Regions from separate parts of the Ruegeria sp. C5 genome, predicted to be linked through region 3. Evidence: riboswitches for the same ligand, from Rfam matches in the RefSeq annotation. Region 3 holds a riboswitch; each other region holds the start of a gene.

Region 1 (5,662 bases), on a different contig from region 3:
GCGGCATTGAGCAGAAGGCTCACTTCTTTGCCTTGGATCGACCGTATAGCGATGCCTGCTACATCCGCGCCTATTCTGCGGCGGCTGCCGAGGCCTGGATGGACGGGCACGTCCATGCCTTTAGGTTCTTTGAGGCCGTTCAGCGGTCGATCCTGTACGATAACGATCAGTGCCTTGTAGCAAAGATCGAGCCCGACGGAACTCGCAGGCGTGCGCGGCTGTTCAGCAAAATGCTGTCCCACTATGTGATCCAGGTCCGCAACGGGCGTCCTGGTACGGGCAACAACAAGGGATCCGTTGAAGGGCTGGTGGTTACTCCCGGCACAATTTCATGGTGCCGATCCCGAACTTTCCAACCAGGGATGCCTTCAACGACAGGCTTGAGAGGCAGTGCCAAAAACGACAGGCAGATCGGACCAGCGCCGTTCCGTTATAAGCCCCAAGATTGCGGGTGTTTCAAAATCAAGCAGAGGTGTGGCGGCTAGCAACGGGTCTCTGTTCAGCATTTGGTCTATCGTCGAATCAACTCTGAAAGACTTGTAATTGCTATAGTGACTATGGCTTCGAGGGGCTAATTCCAGTTCGCAACGACGCTGCCCAGGGTTACGCGCCGATTTCTTCGTGATCAGTAAGACATTCGGAATGATCGCGTAGAACTTCGAGAACACGACAATCCGAGGTGTTGCCGACACAGCTTTCATGCACCATGCGCTCCAGCTCGTTCCGTAACGCTTCCAGCCGTGCCATTCTTTGCTCAATCTGTTTGAGTTGTCGGCGCGCAATACTGTCAGCTTCATGACATGGGCGATCTGGATCGTCGGACAAATCAAGCAGTTCGCGTATTGCCTGAAGCGAAAACCCCAGTTGGCGGGCGTGACGGATAAAAGCCAGACGATCCAGTTCGGTATGGCGATAACGCCGCTGGCCACCTTCGGTGCGCCCCGGTTCCGGCATAAGTCCGATCTGCTCGTAGTAGCGGATAGTCTGAACCTTGGTTCCGGTCTTTTTTCCAAGCGTTCCGATCGTCAGCATCTGGGTCTCCTTACAAAGTTACAGCTTATGTAGGTTCGAGTTGGCACCGCACAATAGCACCTTCCGGCCGGTGGGCCTGTGACACCCAGCCGCTACCGCATGCGTGGTGACCATGTTTGTTTTCGTGGCCATGGTCGTGGCTTTGGGTATCGGATGACATGATTGGACCTCAAGAATCTCTATGGTCCTTTGTAAATAGTTCCTACAGTGACTAGAGCTTCAATACCTTTTATATTTTTTTCATCCGGGTTCTTTGCCTGCGATATTGTTAGTTCATTTCGTCTTGCGGGCCGGCCGTGTGGATGCAATCTAATTGCAGATGACGCAAAAAATTTGGAACAGATCAATGCAGAAACGGATCGCAATTTCCATCACGTTAGTCTCGATTACGGCTGGTTGCTCAGCCCAGTTCACCGGGGCCAAAAGCAAAGCACTTGAACCAGGCAACGTGCCAGATTCGGTCGTAGCGCTGGCAGGGCCGGCGCAGGATTTGACCACAGCGCGCCTCCTGCCCGAAGACAATTGCTTTTGGTATGAGCACAGCGGACCCGTCGAGACGACATTGGTACCATTGCGCGCGACGAATGGCGCTCCGATCTGCATTGCGCGCGACGCCTGATCGAAATGAGGGCAGCGACGTCCATGTACGCTGCCCAATATTCATGAGCGGGCTGTGACGCTATCTTCGGCAGAGTATAGGAAAGCGGTCGAGCCGGTTTTCACGTTTGGGTAGAGGTCATTGATATGAGCCATGATCATTCGCACACATCCAGAACTTGCGCGACCGCCGATGCTTCTTGGCTCAGGCGTGCCGTGAATTCTGAGATATGTGTCTCGGTCTCCAACGTATAGATAAAGGGCACGAGAGCCGAGAGCATTATTCGGCCCGGGCTCCATGCCATTCCGGAATTCCGCGTATTCGGGGTTGCGCTCGATCATTGAAGCGGTTGGTGTCCAGTGTGGCCATTCGACCTTTCGGCGGATAACATAGGTGCCGGGCTCGTAAAGGTTCCCGCGCGCGATCGCTACGCCATAGCGCATTGCGGTCCCGCCTTCTTCGATATGATAAAGATATCGTGCGACGGCATCGACATGGATGTCACCTGGAACCAAACCATCATTTGCCGCGACGCGTCTTGGTAAAAAACGGTCGTGAACACCCCACGGATTTGAGGTCATTGGATCGTAACCAATTGGCGTGACCTGACTGTCCCAATAGGTCTTCTGCGATGCGGTTGGCCAGGTTTTGGCGATCAATGGACTGGCCGCAGACGCCGAGAACAGCGCTGTGGTGGATTGAATGAAATGGCGCCTTGTAAGCATAGGTCTCGTCCTGGTTCACAAGTTTAACGTATTTGGATCGCACTATCGCGAATTAATTCGAATCTTAAAGCCTCTAGCAGCTAGAGCTTCAAGAGGTTTCAGGTAACGCTTGGTTTACCCAGTTGATCACGTGACCGGTTGCGTGAATCCTGCTTCGGTCGAGTTTACATTGGAATAGGTCGCAAAGACAATTGACACAGGCGAAGCCGCCATTGTAGCGGTGATTTGTTTTCGGTTCCTGATGGCGGAAGCCAAAAGGATTAAAAGGGAATACGGTTCGGTGTTTTCAATGGCGCCAATTCCGTAACTGCCCCCGCAACTGTGAGCGGAGAGCGATGCCAAGACACCACTGGTTCGTAATGGAACCGGGAAGGTTGGCGGAGCGAGCACCCGCGAGTCAGGAGACCTGCCGTAAAGCGCCGGGCTATGCCCAGACTGAACCTGTCGGCCTTACGGTCGATTCAACCTGACAAGCCGCCGGGTGAGGCGGTAGGGAGAAAGAACATGCATATCGAACCGGGCATCGTGAATGGTGCCAAAATCGCGCTTTCCTATGTTACCGCCGCAGGTGCGGCTACTTACGCAGCGAAAGAAACGTTTTCCACATTGCGTGCGAATGGACCTGCATCTTTTGTTATGCGCTCGGTGCTCGCCACCGTTGGGGTTTTCCTTTTCTTCGAAGTCCTGCCGCATTTCCCGGTTGGTGTCTCTGAAGTCCACTTCATCCTGGGGTCGACGCTGTTTCTGCTTCTCGGTGCTGCACCCGCGGCTTTTGGATTGGCAGCTGGTCTCCTGATTCAGGGTGTGTTTTTTGCCCCGTTCGATCTTCCGCAGTACTTCATCAACCTGACCACTCTGCTGGTGCCGCTATTTGCGCTACAGGCACTGGCCAGCCGCATCATCGCACCCGGCACAGCATATGTTGACCTCAAATATGGCCAAGCTCTTGCCCTAAGTGCGACGTATCAGGGAGGAGTAGTCGCATGGGTTGGGTTCTGGGCCTTCTACGGCCAGGGTTTCGGCGCAGAAACCATGGCGTCGGTTCTGTCCTTTGGCGGCGCTTATATGCTGGTAATTGTCATTGAGCCGATTGCTGATCTGGCAGTGCTTGCGGCAGCCAAGGCAATGCGCGGTTTGAACAGTACAGGTCTGGTGACTCCGCGTTTGTACAACGCTGCGAAAGCTTGACCAAAGTTTGAAGCGGTGTCCTAAACTTGGGTTGCCGCGAAACAACCAGTAGTCGCAGGACCAAAATTTTATTGTGGCGCGTCTCTAGGGCGCGCCACATTGTTTTTAGCAGCTAGAAACCTGCACCCAACGATCAGGGTGATTTGGGTCCTGTATTCGTAGGAAAAGATACCTCGTTTCCTTCCACGATTTGATCCTGTTGGTGACACTGTCCAGAATCAAATCGCCATCACTCGAGCGACAAACTAGAACAGCATGGCCACTGCGATTGGTGTCCAAGACGGTAGCAATCAGTAGCTTCGCAGGGTCCAAGCCGTTCTGCATTAGATCAAATTTCTTTTGCAAGGCGATGTCTCTAGAACAACGCTCAGGTTACAAACCGTCGGCCTGACCAGCGGTTTCTCAACCAAGCGAAGGCATGCGTGAGGGTGTGATCGGGCCGACGAAATTGAAATTCGCGAACCATATTGCTCTTGTGGCTGAGTTCTCTTGGCTCGATGGTCTCAATTTCCACCCACAATGCCCCAAGTTTTTTTGTGAGTAGTTTTGCAAAAGGGCGCATATATCTTGCCAGAATGACATTTTCGCAGGAATGGTTCCCGATGACCAAGATCACTCCAGAATTGCTTGAACAAATCCGTGCCCGATTTGCGCAGGTTGACCACTGCCCGCAGCAGGGACCGCGTATTTTCTTTGAAAACGCGGGTGGGGCGCTGACGCTGAATTCGGTTGTGGGCACCTCGCAGGCTTATGCTGCGATCCCTGACAATCAGGGCCGCGACAACCCGGGAAGTCACGAACTGGTGCGGGTAATCAACAAGGCCAAAGAAGATATGGCCGTGTTCATGAACGCCCCCGGTGGCCAGTTCTTTGTCGGCGAAAGCGGGACCGAGCTGCTGTTTCGTTTGATAATGAACGCCTGTCTGGGCACAGGCACCGGTCGGGTGCTTGGCACAACGCTGGAACATCCCGCGACCCGAAGCGCTTGCGCGCGTTGGGCCGGGGTGGCCGGGCAAGATCATGTTCTGGTGGTCCATGACGACGCCACAGGCACCGTCACCGCAGATGCTTATGCGGCGCAGGTAACGCCGGACACAAAGGTTGCGACTATCGTGCACACCTCGCCGGTGACCGGTATGGGCGTGGATGTAGCGGCTGTGGCTGCCGAGATCCGCGCCGTTGCGCCCAATTGCTTCATCATAATCGACGGTATCCAGCACGCCGCGCATGGCCGGATCGACCTGACCGCCTATGATGTCGATGGCTATGTGATCTCGCCTTACAAGGTGTTCTCGCGCCATGGTTACGGGGTGGCCTGGATTTCTGACCGGCTGACCAAGCTGCCACATAACAGCTTGATCGACGGCCCCGCCGACAATTGGGAAATGGGGACGCGTGATACCGGCTCTTACGCTACAATGTCTGACGTAATCAGCTATTTCGAATGGCTGGGCGCACAGGTCAGCGACGCCACCGACCGGCGCGCAAAATTCGTCGCTGCCGGAGAGGCGATCCATGAGCAGGAAAAAGCGTTGACTGATGCGATGATCCGCGGAACCGGCAACCTGCCCGGGCTGGCCGAGATGGAGAAGGTGACCATTCTGGGCGGTGTCGATAACCCAGCACGCGAGGGACTGGTGTCACTGCAGGTCGAGGGCGTGCCGTCGGTCGATGTGGTCAAGCAACTGAACGAACAAGGCATCCGTACGCATTTGCGCAAGGCCGATCACTATTCGGGCAACATCCTCACACCGCTTGGCATGGACAGCTGCGTGCGTGTTTCGATGTGCCACTACAACAGCGTCGCCGAAGTGGCCCAGTTTCTGGGTGCAATGAAAACCATCGCCGCCTGAGGCATTTGAGAGGGGAAGCTCATGAAAACGCATGCGCAAGCGGTTGTAATCGGCGGCGGCCTAGCCGGCTGTTCAATTCTGTATCATCTCGCCAAGTTGGGTTGGACCGATGTGGTCCTGCTAGAGCGGGACGAACTGACCAGCGGCTCGACCTGGCACGCGGCGGCCAACATTCATGGGCTGCACGACAACAACAATATCACCCGCATCCAGCACTATACGATGAATCTGTATAAAGAGCTGGAACAGGAAACCGGTCAAAGCTG
Region 2 (5,662 bases), on a different contig from region 3:
GCGAAGCACCGCCATCCGGGTCTTGCTGTACTTGCCAGGGATCGATGAGGCACAGTTTCGAGGGCTGTAGCTCTTCCAGCAGAATCCGCGAAAATTCGCCCTTCCAAACGCCAATTTCAACGCTCAGCCGTCCATGCGGCATGGTCTTGAGCATTTCGCGCCGCAGGGAATCCTTCCGCTCGCGCTGCTCAGCTTGCTTCTTGCGGCGATCCTCAGCAGATACAGCTTCACCCATAGACGTCTTCTCCGGTTGAGGAATTTTGCAACGCTTCAACCAGATCAACCCAATCCGGTCTGGCTCTCAATTCTTCGGCTTTCGACCTGTGCCACTCACATGCTTTATGATGAAGATCAGCCAATTGCGGATCTGCCATCATCTCAGCTTTGATTTCGTGCATAGCCGGCATGTGTTCCAGAATTGAGCGATCCTCAACATCATTGTGGTTCATCATGAGCCAGTATTTGAGCCCTTGATCCTGCCCCACATGATTGGTGCGCCCACGGTCGCGCTTGACTAAAAAGCTATCAGTGCTGCGCACAGCATAATGATGAATGCGCGCGAATTCATGGCTGAAACCACGCCATGCTTTCCATTTCACTTGGTCTGCTGGGTAGAGGTTCCCGCCCGAATCCCGCCACAACACGCCTTCGTATGGCGCGTCAGGGTTCGGTGCATCTTCTGGATTGATCCTGGGACGATGGGCGCGAAAACGGCTGAATTTTCCGTTGTTGCGGAACAGCGTTTTGAACCCTTTGGTCCGATGATGCGGATAGCCGTCTTCGGTGGCGGCCAGAAAGAAAGTCTCAGGTACGGGTCGATCAACGAAATCGTTCTGACCCGCGTTTCCGAACATGCGCCAGCAGATCGAGATCGCGTCCGCCACGCCGCTGGCCTCAACGAGGCTTCTTATATCACTATTGGGCAAACGGATATTGATATACTCGTCCACATCCAAACTGAGAATCCAATCCGAAGACAGATAGCTTGGGTGATTCCGCGCAAGCGAAAATGCACGAACCTGAGGCGCAGCGCGCGGACCCAGTCTGTTTCGTTGGTGGTGAGCCCAGCCAAGCACTTGCAACCGGTCACCCATGGCATCGGTACCATCAGCGCAATCATTGGTATAAATCAGAATGTCATCAAAACCGATTGCGTGGTTGTAGGCCACCCAATCGATCATGAAAGGCCCTTCGTTTTTCATCGTTGTTACGATGAGAAAGGTCTCATTCGTCATAAGTTGTTCTCTTGCCTGTGCCGGTGTCGGACTCCTGTCGACCTATTTAGAATAGCACCAGAATTTTGTCCAACCAGGTCGCCAGACAGCCGCAATGCTTGCCGATTAATCTATCTACCGATTCTGTGGGATCACCTCATAACCCGGTTCTTCTGGCTCGTCGTCCAGCATCTCGGTTGGGAACCCTGGCGCCTGGATCTCCAGTCCGGTCGCGTCCTCTAGCCGCCTGATGATGTTCGGGGACAATTCACGCTCACCATATCGCGCGATGCCATCTTCGAAAATCTTGATCATCAATGGGTTTATCTCAAGAGGAACTCCGGCACGGTCGGCGACCTCCTGAAACAGACCGATATCTTTTTTCACCAGGTCCATGGTGAAGGAAATATCGCGCGAGCCGTTCAGGATGACCTGACTTTCGGTCTCGTGCACGAAGGATGTGCCTGACGATATCTTAATCGCCTCATAGGTGGTTCCAAGGTCCATGCCGGCGGCCTTGGCTGTCACCAATGCCTCGGCGCAGGTGATCAGGTTGGCGGTAGCCAGATAATTGGTCAACACCTTCAGAACAGAGGCCGAGCCCAGATCGCCCGTGTGCAAAATGCGCCGCCCCATGGTGGTCAGGAATGGCAGGATACGTTCAAAAGTCTCACGATCACAGCCTGCGAAGATCGAGATATTACCCGTCGCTGCCCGGTGACATCCGCCGGAAACCGGGCAATCCACTGCAGCCCCGCCTCGTTCAATGACCATTGCGCCAAGGCGTTTGACTTCGGCTTCATCGGTGGTCGACATTTCCATCCAGATTTTGCCAGGGCCGACCTCTGGCAACATTTCCTGCATCACCGCATCCGAGGCCGCAGGAGAAGGCAAACAGGTTATCACCGCATCGCAATCACGCATCAGCTGCGCCGGACTTTTGGCGGCTTTGGCACCCTTGGCGACGAATTCGGTCACCAGATCCGGGTTCAGGTCATGAACCGTCAGATCGATACCGTTTCGTAGCAGCGATCCAGATAGCTTGCCCCCTACATTCCCCAGCCCGATAAACCCTACTTTCATGCGCGGTATCCTCCTGTTCGCATCTTGCTGCCATGCCAGCACGTCGTTGCAGAAGTATCATGCCGCCCAGCGACCCCGACAGGTCGCTTTTTATCCGCTTTTTCACGGATCGGCGCGACTCGCTTGACAAGCAACCCTGCCCTGCCGCATGTCCCTTTCGTTGGTGTCTGCGAGAGCAGATGAAAAGGGAATGCGTCAGCGGTTTTTGCCGTCAAACGCAGCCGCCCCCGCGACCGTGACCGGAGAGGGTGCCCAAAGCCACTGGCAGTATGGCCGGGAAGGCGGGACATCCGACAGAGGCCTCCTCTGACATCCGCAAGCCGGGAGACCTGCCAACGCCCGAAGATGAAACCGGACGGGGTGTTCCGGTGTGGGGCTGTGATCGGCCCGCATGAAACCCCGTCCCCCACGAAGAGGATTTGGGGGGATGAGAGACATGACCGAGACCGCACCGGTCGAACTGCTGGTTTGCACTACCTGCCGTCGCGGGCTGCCTGTCGAGGATGACGCCCAGCGCCCCGGCACGTTGCTGCACAAGGCGCTTGAACAGGCGGGCCTGCCCGAAGGCATTACCTTGAAAGCTGTGGAATGCCTGTCGAATTGCGATGAAGGCTGCTCGATCGTGCTACGCGGAGGACCGGATCGCTGGACTTTCGTGTATGAGCATCTGAACGAGATCGACCATGTTGAAACCATCGTCGAAGGCGCAGCCAAATACCTCGCCACCGAGGACGGTTTGGTCAAATGGCGCGAACGTCCCGAACATTTCCGCAAAAACTGTGCGGCCCGCATTCCCCCGATTGGAGCCCTGAAATGAGCAATCTCGAGAAACTCCCCGTCACTGTGATCACCGGCTTTTTGGGCTCGGGCAAAACCACACTGGTGCGCCATCTGATGCAGAACCCGCAGGGCAAGCGTCTGGCGGTGGTCGTCAACGAATTCGGCGATGTCGGCGTCGATGGCGATATCCTGAAGTCCTGCGCCATTCCTGATTGCCCGGCGGAAAACATCATGGAACTGGCCAATGGTTGCATCTGCTGCACCGTGGCCGATGATTTCATCCCGACCATTGAAGCCCTGATGGCACTAGAGCCGCGCCCCGATCACATCCTGATCGAAACCTCCGGTCTTGCCCTGCCAAAACCGCTGCTGAAGGCGTTCGACTGGCCCGATATCCGCTCGAAAATTACCGTCGATGGCGTGATTGCTCTGGCCGATGCCGAGGCCGTGGCCGCTGGTCGGTTCGCTCCGAATGTCGAGGCGGTGGATGCGCAACGCATGGCAGATGACTCGATTGATCATGAAACGCCCTTGTCCGAGGTGTTCGAGGATCAGATTTCCTGCGCCGACATCATTCTGCTGACCAAGCCCGATCTGGCTGGCCCGGAAGGCGTTGCGAAAGCGAAAGAGATCATCGCCGCCGAAGCGCCCCGCCCCATGCCCGTGGTCGAAGTGGCCGAGGGTGCCGTGGACGTCCGCGTCGTGCTGGGTCTAGAAGCCGCGGCCGAGGATGACATGGACGCGCGTCCCAGCCATCACGACGGCCATCACGATCACGAGCATGACGATTTCGAAAGCATCATCGTTGAACTGCCCGAGCAAACCGATCCGATTGATCTGGTCGCCAAGATTGAACGATTGGCCAACGAGTTGAATATCCTGCGCGTCAAAGGCTATGCCGCCGTTCAGGGCAAGCCCATGCGCCTACTGGTTCAGGCCGTCGGTGCGCGCGTGCGTCACCAATATGACCGCCTGTGGGAGCCCGGCGAAGACCGTCGCTCGCGCCTTGTGGTCATTGCCGAGCATGACGATATCAAAGAGGCCGAGATCCGGGATATCCTCGTGGGTGTAACCGAGGCTGCCGAGTAAGACCTATGCACGTCGTCTTCCGCGAAAGCCATGGGCTCGAAGAAACCGAGACCCCGACCGATCTGGGTCAGAGCCCGGCGGACCTGGTGGTGCTGTCCTTTTCCGACAGTGACCTTGGCGCTTTCGCGGCGGGATGGCATCGTGGAGGTGGGCCTGAAGGACGCATGCCAACGATGCGGCTGGCCAATCTGACGGCGCTGAAGCATCCCCTCTCAGTCGACACATATGTCGAGCAGACACTGGAGAGCGCAAAGGGCATCCTGATCCGTCTGATCGGTGGAGTGCCCTATTGGGCGTACGGCTTGCAGCAGGTTCTGGCGCTGGCGCAGGCCAAAGGGATTGCACTGGCCGTGCTGCCCGCAGACGGTCGCGAGGATACGCGGCTGGATGATTACTCTACCCTGCCTGTCTCGACCCTGCGGCGGCTGGCGCATCTGTGCGACACCGGCGGTGAGGTCGCGGCGCAGGCCGCTCTGGCGCAGATGGCACTGGCTGCGGGGTTGTATGCAGGTCCGGTCATGGGCGCGAAGACCATCCCTGAATGCGGCGCCTGGTGCCCAGATCACGGCGTGATCCCTACAGAAAACGCTCTGCCCGGTGATGCGAAACGTATCATCGTAACCTTCTATCGTGCTTATCTGACCTCGGCGGACACAGCCCCAATCGCAGCGCTGATCCGCAGCTTGCGCGCGCGAGGTTTTGAGGCCGTCGGCCTGTTTGCCCCGTCGCTCAAAGCACCAAATGTCGCCGATTGGCTGCGCGAGACTATTGTAGCGCTGAAGCCTTCGGCGATCATCAACGCCACCTCATTCTCAGGCAAGGGCGCATCAGGCACCTCACCTCTCGATGTGGCAGAGGTGCCGGTCTTTCAGGTGGCGCTGGCCACCTCACGCCGCAAAGCGTGGGCCGAAGCGGAACGTGGCCTTTCACCAGCTGATCTTGCCATGCATGTGGTCCTTCCGGAAGTGGACGGGCGGATCAACGCGGGCATCGTATCCTTCAAAGAGCCGGGCAAACGCGACCCGCATCTCGAGTATTCTCGCTTCGCTCATCGGGCTGAACCCGAACGGATCGAAGCCATCATCAACCGCATCTCCGGCTGGCTGAACCTTCACGACAAACCCAAAGCGGAGCAGGTTCCGGCGCTGGTACTATCGACCTATCCCGGCAAAGACTGGCAGATGGCACATGCAGTGGGTCTGGATGCGCTGGCCTCGGCTGAGGCAATGTTGCTCGATCTGCAAGGCGAAGGGTATGACACCGCGCCTGCCGAGCCGATTGCTGAAACTCTTCTTGATGCCCGGATTTCATGGCCGCTAGAGGATTATCAGGTGGCGCTGGCGGCGCTGCCGGAAACACTCCGCGCCGATCTCAATAAGGTTTGGGGCACTCCCGAAGACGACCCTGCTTTCACAAATGGCGCGTTCTACTTCGCTGCGCTGCGTCGCGGAAAGGCTCTGATCGCGCTGCAGCCCGAGCGCGGCACACCCGAACTG
Region 3 (5,662 bases):
AAATACGTCGCGGGCACATTGCCCGCCGACCCACTCGCGCATGCACCGCGCCCCTTTTCTTTTGTACCAAACCAAAGGCAGGGCGCGATCCTGACAACGGGGCCACGCGCGCTACACCATGTTGCAGAGCTTGCTGAGTATCATCCACGCATTCTGCCCGACTATGCGGATGGTTTCATGCGCATTCATCTGACCTTCTGACGGGTTGCCATTTTCAGGGGATGCACCTATATCGGCTTTGAGAGGTTGGCGCGGGCGAGCGCCTCGCCAACCTGGTCAGGTCCGGAAGGAAGCAGCCACAACGAGCCCCGCTTGGGTCGATGTCCAACCTCTCACTTAGAACCTATCAGCCGCAGGAGGGCGTTTATGATTGTAGCAAAAACCCTTCGGGCAGACCGGTTCTGATCCTTTCCGATCAACTGATTGCCTGAACACGTCGCCGGCGGATGCGCGATTGCCATTCGACGGGATTGCTGTTTCTGATCACAGGCAGACCAATGTTACTTTCCTTTTCGGACCTCGGATGGTCCTCTCATTTCGCGGCTCAGCATACGGCTGATCCGTCACTTCTTCCGTATCGCATCTCGGCCGTACACCGGGATCGACTGATCGGGCTGAGCCCTGAAGGTGAATCGCCTTTGTTATCTCTGGATCAATCAACCGGCGCATATGCCGTTGGGGATTGGGTTCTGGCGGATGAAAACAAACGCATACGCCGAGTGCTGGACCGGCGCAGCCTGCTGCAGCGCCGGGCCGCAGGTACAGGGGCAGCGGCGCAGCTGATTGCTGCAAATGTTGATGTGCTGTTCATCGTCAGTTCCTGCAACGCCGATTTCAATATGCCACGATTGGAGCGGTATCTTGCGCTGGCGCATCAGGCAGGCTGCTATCCGGTGGTCGTTCTGACCAAATCGGACATGTGCGATGATCCGAGCCTTTATGTAGATCAAGCCCAATCGCTCGCCCCGTTTCTGACGGTACTTGCGGTCAACGCGCTGGATCACGGCGATCTCGAACAAGTTCTGTCGTGGTGTCCGAAAGGACAAACCAGCGCCTTGCTTGGATCATCCGGCGTTGGGAAAACGACGCTCGCCAACGGGATGACGGGGCAGGATCAGGCCACCGCAGGTATTCGCGAAGACGATGCGCGCGGCAGGCACACAACAACTGCACGCGCCTTGCATCGCATGCGCAATGGCGGCTGGCTGATCGATACGCCCGGCATGCGCGCGTTGCGTCTGCTGGATGCGCAGGAGGGGTTGGATGAGGTATTTTCGGACATCTCAGACCTCAGCCTGGATTGCCGCTTCTCGGATTGTCAGCACGAGTCTGAGCCCGGATGTGCGGTGCAGGCGGCAATCGACGCTGGTACGCTTGATCCCGCGCGGCTGGACCGCTGGCGCAAGCTGCGGCGCGAAGACCAACACAATTCCGCTTCGGTGGCGCAGGCCCGCGCCCGTGACAAGGCTTTCGGCAAGATGGTGCGCAGCGTGATGCACGAGAAAAAATCCCGTAAAGGGCTATAACGAAGCTGGGCACCGACCTACCGGTGCCCAGCGCTATCAGGCGATCAGCCTAGGCCAGACTGCCGCATTCCGTCTTGCGAATGCACCGATATGGCCGATCTTGGACACTCCGAATTCGCTTGGTGCAAGCAGATGGCGCCCGGCTTTGGGTCCATAGAGATCGGCAAGACGCCAGACAGCATCCGGCGGCACCATTTCATCATCTGCGAAGGTAAACAGATCGACACGTTTGCCCAAGTCTTTCCAGCGGGCGGCGGGCAGTGTCGTGCCGATCTCTGGCACATAGCTTTTGGGGGCGGTGCACCATTTGCGCCATTGCCAATAGACTTGGGCAGGCAGGTCCGATCCAAACCCGACCAACCGCCCGGGCAGGTAGCCAAGCGCCTTGACCACCAGCGGCGCGTGACCATACCAGAACAACGCCGCCAAAGCGCGATAAGGCCAAGGGTGATCCGCCAGCGTTACCAGACCCGAACAGACACAGATCATCCTGTCAATCTGATCGATATCGGGTTGGATCGGGCCAAACATTCCGCCCAAGGAATGACCGATGCTCCATAGCTTGGCCTGCGGAAACCGTCGGCGCATCTCGGCCCGGGCGGCTGGAATGTCGATCAACGCCCAATCGGCCATGGTGACATTTGACCGCTTTTGCGAACCCACCAAAGAGTGACCAAAATCCCGGTAATCGTAAGTCAGGCAGGCCATGCCCTGTTCTTCGGCGAGCCATCGGGCGAAGTACTGATAGTAATCCCTCGGCACCCCAGTCGCACCGTTTATGACGACCACCTTTTCGGGGTCGGCAACCGGACGGTAAAGCCGCGCCGACAACATTGCCGGGCCGGACGGGATTTGAAAATCCTCGGTCACAACCGCCTGCTGCGTGTCCAACATGGTGCCCTCTAATACCGACTGAACTGATCAGTTCACCCGAAGCGCCTCAAGTCAAGGTTGACGTGACTGGACCATACGTCACTTGCCTGACGCAATTTTCTTGACTCGGGCACGGCGCAGCCGCTAGCCATGTCGCGATGGTTCTCGCGCCCAATCGGGCCGGGATGAAAAGGGAACACGGTGCGGTTCTGCCCGAATAAATCCGGAAAGAACCTAGTCCGAGACTGCCCCCGCAACTGTAAGCGGAGAGCAATGCCGAGATACCACTGGCCTTGAAGGCTGGGAAGGTCGGCAAAGCGATGACCCGCAAGTCAGGAGACCTGCCATCGGATGTAGAACCGAAACTCGGGCGGGGTGTCCGGGACGGGTTTGATCGTGCTCCGCAACGACCAACCTGTGCCACGCCCTCGCCTTGCGCGCGGAGGGCGCATTGATGATCTGGAAGACCAAAACACACGAATTCGCGGCGACCGTGTGCCAACGTACTGGCGCGCCCTGCCCCGCATTGGCACAGATGGCGCGGGCTCTGACGCAGACCATGTCCGCCACAAAACCGGTCACGAAAACTGAGTTTGAGATTGAAGGCACCATAGATCTGTCGCACTGCCCGGAAGGATGCACCGCCCGCTTTCGCGCCCAATGCGACCAGATACGTGTATTCTGCGGAACCGATCCTGAAATCGATACCGGCCGGCTGGATGACTACGCAGACATGATGTTCGGAACCGAGTACCGCAGCCTACCCGCAGACCTGCTAAGGAATCCTCCTTGCGCCATGCTTGAGGCTTCGCTTCTGGTGCAGCACAACGGTGGCGAAATCTCGCCACATGTTGGTGTCTAAGCCGTCAAACGGCTTGAACACGGGCCGGTTCAACGGCCCAAAGCATCTGGGCATTTGTCTCGACTGCGCAAGGACGCACCGTACGCAATCGCTTCAATGCCGCCTCAGGCCGTTCACCGCATTCAACCATCAGACGCAGAACCACCATCCCGGATCGGCCACAGCCACCACGGCAATGCACTAGTACACGGCCACCACCTGACAACGCCTGACGTGCGGTCGCGCCAACGCGGGGCCAGCGGTCCAAAATCTCTTTGGGTGGCGTGCCAAAATCTTCGATCGGCAAATGCACCCATCTGCTGGCACGCCCCTGAATATCAGCGCCAAAATTCCGCGCACCATCCTGAATCATCTCGACCTCAGTCGTCATCGAGATCACAAGCCCGGGCTTCCAGTCTGCGATAAGATCAAGGTCTTCTGTATACGTTCCTCCACGCCCAGGCATCGAGGACAAGGCCAAGGTGCCTCCGCCAACCTGCAACGCATAAACCACCAGTTGCGACATAATCTCCCCCCAAACAAACTTCACCCAACAACATACTGGTCCAGTAAATAGAATAGAGTGGATTTTAGCCGCATACCCACGCATTCCAAAATGAAAATCGTCCCGGCTGGCTGTGGACGCGGGCGGCGGGGGCCTCTACGCTGCGGCGTAACGCGAATCCGACAGAGCAGACATGACCGAGACGCCCAACCCCGCCTACCAGGTTCTTGCCCGCAAATACCGCCCCGAAACCTTTGCCGATCTAGTCGGTCAGGACGCCATGGTGCGTACCCTGAAAAACGCATTCGAAGCGGATCGGATCGCGCAGGCCTTTATCATGACCGGCATCCGCGGCACCGGTAAGACGACGACCGCCCGGATCATCGCCAAGGGTATGAACTGCATCGGTCCCGATGGCAGCGGCGGCCCTACCACCGAACCCTGCGGTCAATGTGAACACTGCGTAGCCATCATGGAGGGCCGCCATGTCGATGTGATGGAGATGGACGCCGCCAGCCGCACCGGTGTCAATGACATCCGCGAGATCATAGACAGCGTCCGCTATCGCGCTGCGTCTGCGCGCTACAAGATCTATATCATCGACGAGGTTCACATGCTGTCGACCAGCGCTTTCAACGCGCTGCTCAAGACGCTGGAAGAACCCCCCGAACACGTGAAGTTCATCTTTGCCACCACCGAGATTCGCAAGGTCCCGGTAACCGTCCTGTCCCGTTGCCAGCGCTTTGATCTGCGCCGGATCGAGCCGGAGGATATGATCGGACTGCTGCGCAAAATTGCAGATGCCGAAGGGGCGCAGATTGCCGAGGATGCGTTATCGTTGATCACCCGGGCTGCCGAAGGATCAGCGCGGGATGCGACCTCACTGCTGGATCAGGCGATCTCGCACGGGGCCGGTGAAACCAGCGCGGATCAGGTGCGCGCGATGCTGGGGCTGGCCGATCGGGGCCGGGTGCTGGATCTGATGGATATGATCCTGCGCGGCGATGCTGCAGGCGCGTTGACCGAGCTGAGCGGGCAATATGCCGAAGGGGCTGATCCACTCGCCGTCTTACGCGATCTGGCTGAAATCACGCATTGGGTTTCGGTGGTCAAGATCACCCCGGATGCCGCCGAAGATCCCACCGTTTCCCCCGACGAACGCGCCCGAGGTCAACAAATGGCCGAGGCTCTGCCCATGCGAGTCCTTACACGCATGTGGCAAATGCTGCTGAAAGCGCTTGAGGAAGTTTCCGCCGCACCCAACGCAATGATGGCTGCGGAAATGGCCGTGATCCGCCTGACCCATGTGGCCGACTTGCCTAGCCCGGAGGAGCTGATCAAGCGTCTGCAAGATACGCCTCCGCCGCCCAATGGTGGCCCCGGCAAGGGAATCGGGGCGCCTGGACATGCTCTTTCCGCGCCACAGGCTGTGGCCCGACCGGCCTATGCCGCATCGGGAATCGGCGGCAACGCAGGCGGGCCAACAGCCGCGCTGGCCCAAGATGTGCAGGCAGCGCTGGCACGCTATCCAACATTTGAACATGTGGTTGAACTGATCCGAGCCAACCGGGACGTGAAGTTGTTGGTCGAGGTCGAAAACGGCGTGCGTCTGGTATCCTACCAACCGGGCAGGATCGAGTTCGCCCCAACCGACAACGCCCCGACCGACCTGTCACAACGATTGGGCGCGTCGCTGCAGCGTTGGACAGGCAACCGGTGGGCCGTTTCTATTGTCGCTGAGGGCAACGCACCGACCATTGCCGAGGTACGGGACGCTGCAGACTTGGCACTGAAGGCCGAGGCTGAACAGCATCCTCTGGTGCAAGCAGTGCTGACTCATTTCCCGAAAGCGCGGATCAAGAGCATCGAAACCGCAGAACAACGCGCCGCTCAGGTCGAAACCGAAGCCCTGCCCGA
Region 4 (5,662 bases), on a different contig from region 3:
AAAACCAATCACCCCGGCTACGGAAACAAACACGGCCGTTGCCAACGCTGCGGTGAAAAACATGCTGAACCGCAGACCCCGAACCGGCACACCCAGAGTAGCGGCAGTCAAATCCCCGGTCAGCAGCGCATCCAACCAGCGGCTGCGATAAAGCGAATAGCTCAGGATCAGCAGCAGACCGATGCACACCAGCGGGAACGTCTCCCAACGGGCCAGGCCCAGCCCCCCCAGCATCCAGAAGATGACAGAATGGGCGGCGCGGCTATCGCCGGCGAAAATCAGATAGTTGGTTATGGCCGAAAACAAAAACGACACAGCCAGACCCGCAAGGATCAGCTTTTCCGGTGCGCTGGTGCGAAGCCCATGAACCAGCGCCAGCACGATGCCCGACGCCACAAGACCGCCGCAAAAGGCAGCCAGAGGCAGAGTCCAGAAACCCAGAATATCTCCGGTCACGGTAATTACAAACACCGCCCCCGCTGCCGCACCCGAGGACAGGCCGAACAGAAATGGATCGGCAAGGTCATTACGTGTGGTCGTTTGCAGCACCACGCCAACGATGCCCAGCCCAGCACCGATCACGGCTGCAAACAACGCGCGGGGCAATCGCAGGTCGAATACGATCCTATGCAGCGGCGACATCTCTCCGTCCTGCAACCCGGTACCGCGCAATATCGCGGTGAAGGTGTCGGACAAAGGAATCGAGGTTGTGCCGTAGATCGTGGAAATCAGCAAAAGGGCGGTCAGAACGACCGCCCCCAGCAACAACGTCAGGCCCAGTCGGCCCATATTAGCTCTGACCCGAATGCATCGCGCGCGCCATCTTCGAGATCGCTTCGATATTTGCCGGTCCCGGCGTTAGCTCTTCGTAGCGCAATCCGATCCAGCGTTCGTTCTTGACGGCATCAGTCTGCGACATGACGGGATGTTCCTGCAGGAACTTGAAGGTGTCCTCGGCACCATTGCCGGTCTGATAATCCAACAAAACCAGGAATTCCGGGTTCGATGCAGCAACGGCCTCCCACGAAGTGCGGCCCCAGCTCGTGTCCATGTCATGAGTGACGTTTTCACCACCGGCGGCTGTGATCATCGCGTCGGGAATCGCGAATTTACCGGCGGTAAACGGAGCATCTGCAGGACCATCCAGAAGAAAGACGCGGGGCTTGGGCAGTTCAGCAGTCTTGGCTTCGATCGCTGCCAGCTGCTCTTTCCAGCCCGAGACCAGAGCCTCGGCCTTGTCTTCGACTTGCATCACCTTGCCCAAGCGCAACACATCGCCAAACAGAAGATCCATGCTGGCTTCGGGGCGATCCTTGTCCAGATGGACACAGCTTTCCGTTAGAACCAAGGTCTTGATTCCGAACGGTTCCAATGTATCTGGGGTCACATCACCACCCGGCTTCATGCCATAGTACCAACCGGCAAAGAACAGGTCGGGTTCAACCGCCACCAAGTTTTCGACGGTCGGATATTTCGGCGCAAGCTCGGGGATGTCGCCGCGCAGGGCATCAAAATCAGGGCTGGTCTTGTACCAGCCGGTGATGCCGGTCAGGCCGACGATCTTGTCCTGCAGACCCAATGCAAAAGCCATATCGGTCATGTTCATGTCATGCACAACCAGGCGCTCGGGCGCGGTATCAAAAACCAGCGGTTCGCCGCAGTTGTCTACGGTGACTTCTTGCGCAGCAGCACCGCTTGCCATGGCGGTGGCCAACGCCACGGGCCAGATGTATTTCATCTCAGTGTGTTCCTTCGACTAAGTTGAGATTGTGGTTCTTCGAATATCAAGCGCCGGGATCACGCGGCCTTCGTGGAGAAAGCAGAGGAAATCAACGCCAAAAGTTTCGCGGACTCTTTCGGGTGTCAGCACCTTGTCCACCGATCCAAACTCGATCATGCGGGTCGATTTCATCAGCGCCACGTGTGTGGCGAATTCGGGGATCATGACCAGATCGTGTACGATCATGACCACGGTGATCCCAAGCTCGGCGACCAAAGACAGCATCCGCCCTTTTGCATCAGGATCCAGATGGTTGGTCGGTTCGTCCAGAAACAGCAACGAAGGGTTCTGCGCCAAAGCACGTGCGATATGGGCACGCTGACGTTCGCCTCCGGACAGTTGGGCCATGCGCTTGTCCGCGAGATTGGCGAGACCGGTCAGGTCTAAAATCCGGTCCAGCTCTTGCGCGTGGCCTTCGGCAGAGCGGTCCGCACGGATGGGTATTTGCCCCAGCGCAACATAATCGCGTAACGCCAAGCGTCCATCGGGCAGTTCCTGCTGACCTACCACTGCAATCATGCGCGCACGCTCTTTGGCCGTGAGCTTTTTCAGACTGCGTCCTTTGATCCGAACATCACCAAGTGCCAGCGGCTCAGCGCCGCACAACAGATTGAGAAGCGTCGTTTTCCCCGCCCCGTTCGGGCCGGCGATGGCTAGAATGGAACCCTCGTACAACTCGAACGAGACGCCCTGCAACAGGACATCTCCGGTAAGGGCATAATACTCAAGGTTTTCGGCAATCAGAAAGGGTGGCAACGTCATTGCGATGCCCCCTGTTCGATCCGCGGCATGCGCGAGAGGGTTTTATTGAACAACGCCTGCGGGCGATCAGTGGCATTTGTCCAGCCATCCGGGCTTTCACGATACTGCGCTGCAAACTCAGCCAGCGCCTGCACCTCATCCGCGGTCTGAATGCCACCAAAAAGGTATTGCGCCTTTCCTACGGCCTGGAACCCAACCGTTCTGGGACTATCGCAGCCTGCCATGCAAGACGACGCGCGGATCGCAAAACTGCGATGTAATTTCCCAGTCAACGCATCGCAAATTTCATCAAGGGGCAGCCCTTCAGTGCAGCTTTCGCAGACTAGAATGAAATGATCAGGCGTATCTGGCATGGTCCACTCCACTTGTTTCCAAGCGCATGCGGAAGCTGCCGACAATGTAAACACGCGATTGACGCGCCATCAAAGCCTCCTTCCAGGACGCCCCGCCCCGAGTTGGTTAAACATCTGATGGCAGGTCTCCTGACTTGCGGGTCCGCGCTCGGCCAACCTTCCCGACCCTGTGGACCAGTGGCTGTTTGGCCTTGCTCACCGCTTACAGTTGCGGGGGCAGTTACGGAATTGGCACCTTTTGGCAAACCTCACCGTATTCCCTTTTCATCCCGCGGCAACACCACCGGGAACCATCAATCGATTGAGTGCCCGAGAACACCGGACACGTCAATGATAAAGTCGAAGGCGCCCAACTCTGGTCGAGGATCGAGCGCGGGCAACCACGTGTCCGTAGCACCAACCGAATGGGTTGGGCTGCGCGCCGAATTTGTCTGGCCACGGCTGTCCATAGTTGGTGTGTTTGGAAATTAGACAATCTGAGGTAAGCTGAACAAATTTAGAGGTTTAGCTTTGTCAGCGCCTTACCCCTGTTTGATCATTGCCTGGGTTTATCCAAGGAGACGGTTCTTTGACGCATGTTTCGCAAAACGCATTGCCGCCGGATATTGTTGATGATGTCATTGACCACAATCTCGAGGCCGTTGCACGGTGGAAAGGCCATCGCTTAAGGGCTCAGCATGGGCGCAGTCACGGGTGCGTGGCTGCAACATTCACCGTCAGAAACGATCTACCAGAACAGTTCCGTCACGGCCTGTTTGAACAGCCCGCAGACTATACAGCCGCACTTCGCTTTTCCAACGGCGCGCATCTGGATGACCGGAAATCGGATGCCCACGGGATGGCGATCAAGCTTTTTGACGTGCCAGGCCCCAAGCTGATCGACGCCGAAGCACTTGCACATCTGGGGACCACACAACTCAGCGACGAGTTCGATTTTGTATTGGTCGATCAGGATGTGTTTCCCAGCTATGTCCCCGATGAATATGAGCGATTGGGCAGGCTTGTCGCCACATTACAAGCGGTCCAGCACGCGATCAAAGGGCGACGAAAATGGAGCCTTAGGTTGATCATCAAAGGGCTGCGCGCAGGATTTCGAGCCTTCCTCACTCGTGAAGGCAAGCGTCAGTTTCGCGTCGCGAGTGATTTTGCCTCGAACTATATGCACTCGCCTTTTGAGGTCCATTTCTGGTCGACAACACCGTATCGGCTGGGCCCCGATCTAACAGTCCGATACCTAGCCCGCAGCGCTAAACCAAAAATTCCGGCACATCCGGTAGACGACCCAGATGGGATCGGGCAGTGTTTGCGGCAAGACGTGGCCGATGGAGATAATCACTTCGAGCTGTGTGTGATTGAGCCCCCGCGCCCGGCCGACGAATTCGATGTGCTAGACAATCGCATCCGGTGGGCATGCGATCCGCAACCAGATGCACCTCTTGATCCGTACCATCATACCGTCACGCCCGTGGCGGATATCACGATTCCCAAAGGTGCAGAATTTGATCCGCAGAATGGCGACGCGATGAGCTTCTCGCCCTGGCGTGTCACGGCAGATCACGAACCTTTAGGACCGATTAATGCGATCCGGCTCAGAACCTATCTGAGCCTGGCCCGCGCCCGGTTCCCGAATCGATGACCAAACGGAGATGTATTGATGCTGGACGTTGATGATCTGATCAAACTCGGATTCAAGATCTCCCCACCCGTTACGAGCTATTTAGCCGCGATCAGGCTTGCAAACGCCGCGAAGATCCACCGACCGCGGCCCTATACGATGGGCGCAGACTACACGACATGGCCCGGCGTGTTTTCCCATCGCTGGATCGGTCGGCATACAACGCCAGAAGACCTCTCACCCGTCCTGCCGTCGGAAAGCGAAGTTGCTGATCTCTTTCGCCGACGGACACAAATGGATGGCAGCCCGCTTACCTTGATGTGCCCGCAAGGATCGACACTTTTGTTTATCTCGGCCGCACAATGGTTTACCGACAGTTTCCTGCGCACCTTTGGGGCGAAAGGACCGGTTGATCAGACGGATTCGAACCACGAGGTCGATCTATGCCAAATCTACGGGCTGAACGATTTTCAGACCGACATGCTGCGCGAACGCGATCCCGAAACCAATGAATTAACCCACCGGTTGGCCTTTCGTCTGGATACACAAGGAGAGATGTGGGCCCCGAAGCTGTTTCAAAAGAACCAAAGCGGTGGTGTTAAGCTTGCGCCCCCCTTTGATGGCAGTCTTGCCACTGGCGAGAATTGCGGAAAGCCCCTGCACGATCCATGCAAGTTGTGGAATGCGGTGAAACGGGCACATCCGGGTCTCAGCGATCACGCGATTGACCAGCTACTGCTCGATTTTCATGCAACCGGGCTCGATAATGGCAATGGTACCATAGGCTATATCGCGATCAATACACTGATGTTGCGCGCCCATAACACCTTTGCCGATCTGTTGTGGCGCGAAAAGCGCGGCATATCAGGCTGGGACAAAGAGCGTGTGTTCCAGACCACACGCTGCACCTTGATCGCATTGCTGATCAAGCTTGTGCTTGAGGACTACATCGCCCACATCGCCAATATGCCATTCAAACTGCCTGTTGGCGTCAATCGCTGGCAACCGTGGCATCATTCCAACCAGATCGCGATTGAGTTCAATTTGCTCTACCGCTGGCATTCGATGATCCCCGAGCGATTCATAATCGACGGCGCACAGGTTGGCCCGGAGGGGTTCAGATTCAATCCACGACTGGTCGAACAAACGGGA

Evidence for each region. A riboswitch is a leader RNA that binds a small molecule or an ion and turns the genes downstream of it on or off. The one in region 3 is predicted to bind cobalamin.
Region 1: it holds a riboswitch for cobalamin, as region 3 does, so the genes downstream of both, ACR0AW_RS10580 (energy-coupling factor ABC transporter permease) here and ACR0AW_RS20665 (hypothetical protein) in region 3, are expected to answer to the same signal.
Region 2: it holds a riboswitch for cobalamin, as region 3 does, so the genes downstream of both, ACR0AW_RS14210 (DUF1636 family protein) here and ACR0AW_RS20665 (hypothetical protein) in region 3, are expected to answer to the same signal.
Region 4: it holds a riboswitch for cobalamin, as region 3 does, so the genes downstream of both, ACR0AW_RS08855 (DUF1636 family protein) here and ACR0AW_RS20665 (hypothetical protein) in region 3, are expected to answer to the same signal.

Annotation. Positions count from the first base shown of each region.
Region 1 covers NZ_JBQFRX010000002.1:590,869-596,530, forward strand. The annotation lists partial or broken gene istA (IS21 family transposase) at 1-415, shown strand, start outside; gene ACR0AW_RS10565 (MerR family transcriptional regulator) at 604-1,032, opposite strand; gene ACR0AW_RS10570 (hypothetical protein) at 1,379-1,651, shown strand; gene ACR0AW_RS10575 (L,D-transpeptidase) at 1,693-2,355, opposite strand; cobalamin riboswitch at 2,571-2,783, shown strand; gene ACR0AW_RS10580 (energy-coupling factor ABC transporter permease) at 2,860-3,543, shown strand; gene ACR0AW_RS10585 (transglutaminase-like cysteine peptidase) at 3,649-3,888, opposite strand; gene ACR0AW_RS10590 (aminotransferase class V-fold PLP-dependent enzyme) at 4,146-5,396, shown strand; gene ACR0AW_RS10595 (FAD-dependent oxidoreductase) at 5,418-5,662, shown strand, end outside.
Region 2 covers NZ_JBQFRX010000003.1:538,480-544,141, reverse strand. The annotation lists gene ACR0AW_RS14225 (class I SAM-dependent methyltransferase) at 1-235, opposite strand, end outside; gene ACR0AW_RS14220 (glycosyltransferase family 2 protein) at 228-1,235, opposite strand; gene ACR0AW_RS14215 (NAD(P)-dependent oxidoreductase) at 1,350-2,336, opposite strand; cobalamin riboswitch at 2,442-2,648, shown strand; gene ACR0AW_RS14210 (DUF1636 family protein) at 2,734-3,114, shown strand; gene cobW (cobalamin biosynthesis protein CobW) at 3,111-4,166, shown strand; gene cobN (cobaltochelatase subunit CobN) at 4,172-5,662, shown strand, end outside.
Region 3 covers NZ_JBQFRX010000010.1:49,786-55,447, forward strand. The annotation lists gene ACR0AW_RS20645 (bifunctional 2',3'-cyclic-nucleotide 2'-phosphodiesterase/3'-nucleotidase) at 1-201, shown strand, start outside; RNA gene ffs (signal recognition particle sRNA small type) at 240-338, shown strand; gene rsgA (ribosome small subunit-dependent GTPase A) at 498-1,526, shown strand; gene ACR0AW_RS20660 (alpha/beta fold hydrolase) at 1,563-2,420, opposite strand; cobalamin riboswitch at 2,542-2,762, shown strand; gene ACR0AW_RS20665 (hypothetical protein) at 2,854-3,261, shown strand; gene ACR0AW_RS20670 (phosphatase domain-containing protein) at 3,266-3,766, opposite strand; gene ACR0AW_RS20675 (DNA polymerase III subunit gamma/tau) at 3,939-5,662, shown strand, end outside.
Region 4 covers NZ_JBQFRX010000002.1:181,059-186,720, reverse strand. The annotation lists gene ACR0AW_RS08870 (iron ABC transporter permease) at 1-789, opposite strand, end outside; gene ACR0AW_RS08865 (ABC transporter substrate-binding protein) at 791-1,738, opposite strand; gene ACR0AW_RS08860 (ABC transporter ATP-binding protein) at 1,757-2,542, opposite strand; gene ACR0AW_RS08855 (DUF1636 family protein) at 2,539-2,895, opposite strand; cobalamin riboswitch at 2,998-3,205, opposite strand; gene ACR0AW_RS08850 (catalase family protein) at 3,464-4,531, shown strand; gene ACR0AW_RS08845 (peroxidase family protein) at 4,550-5,662, shown strand, end outside.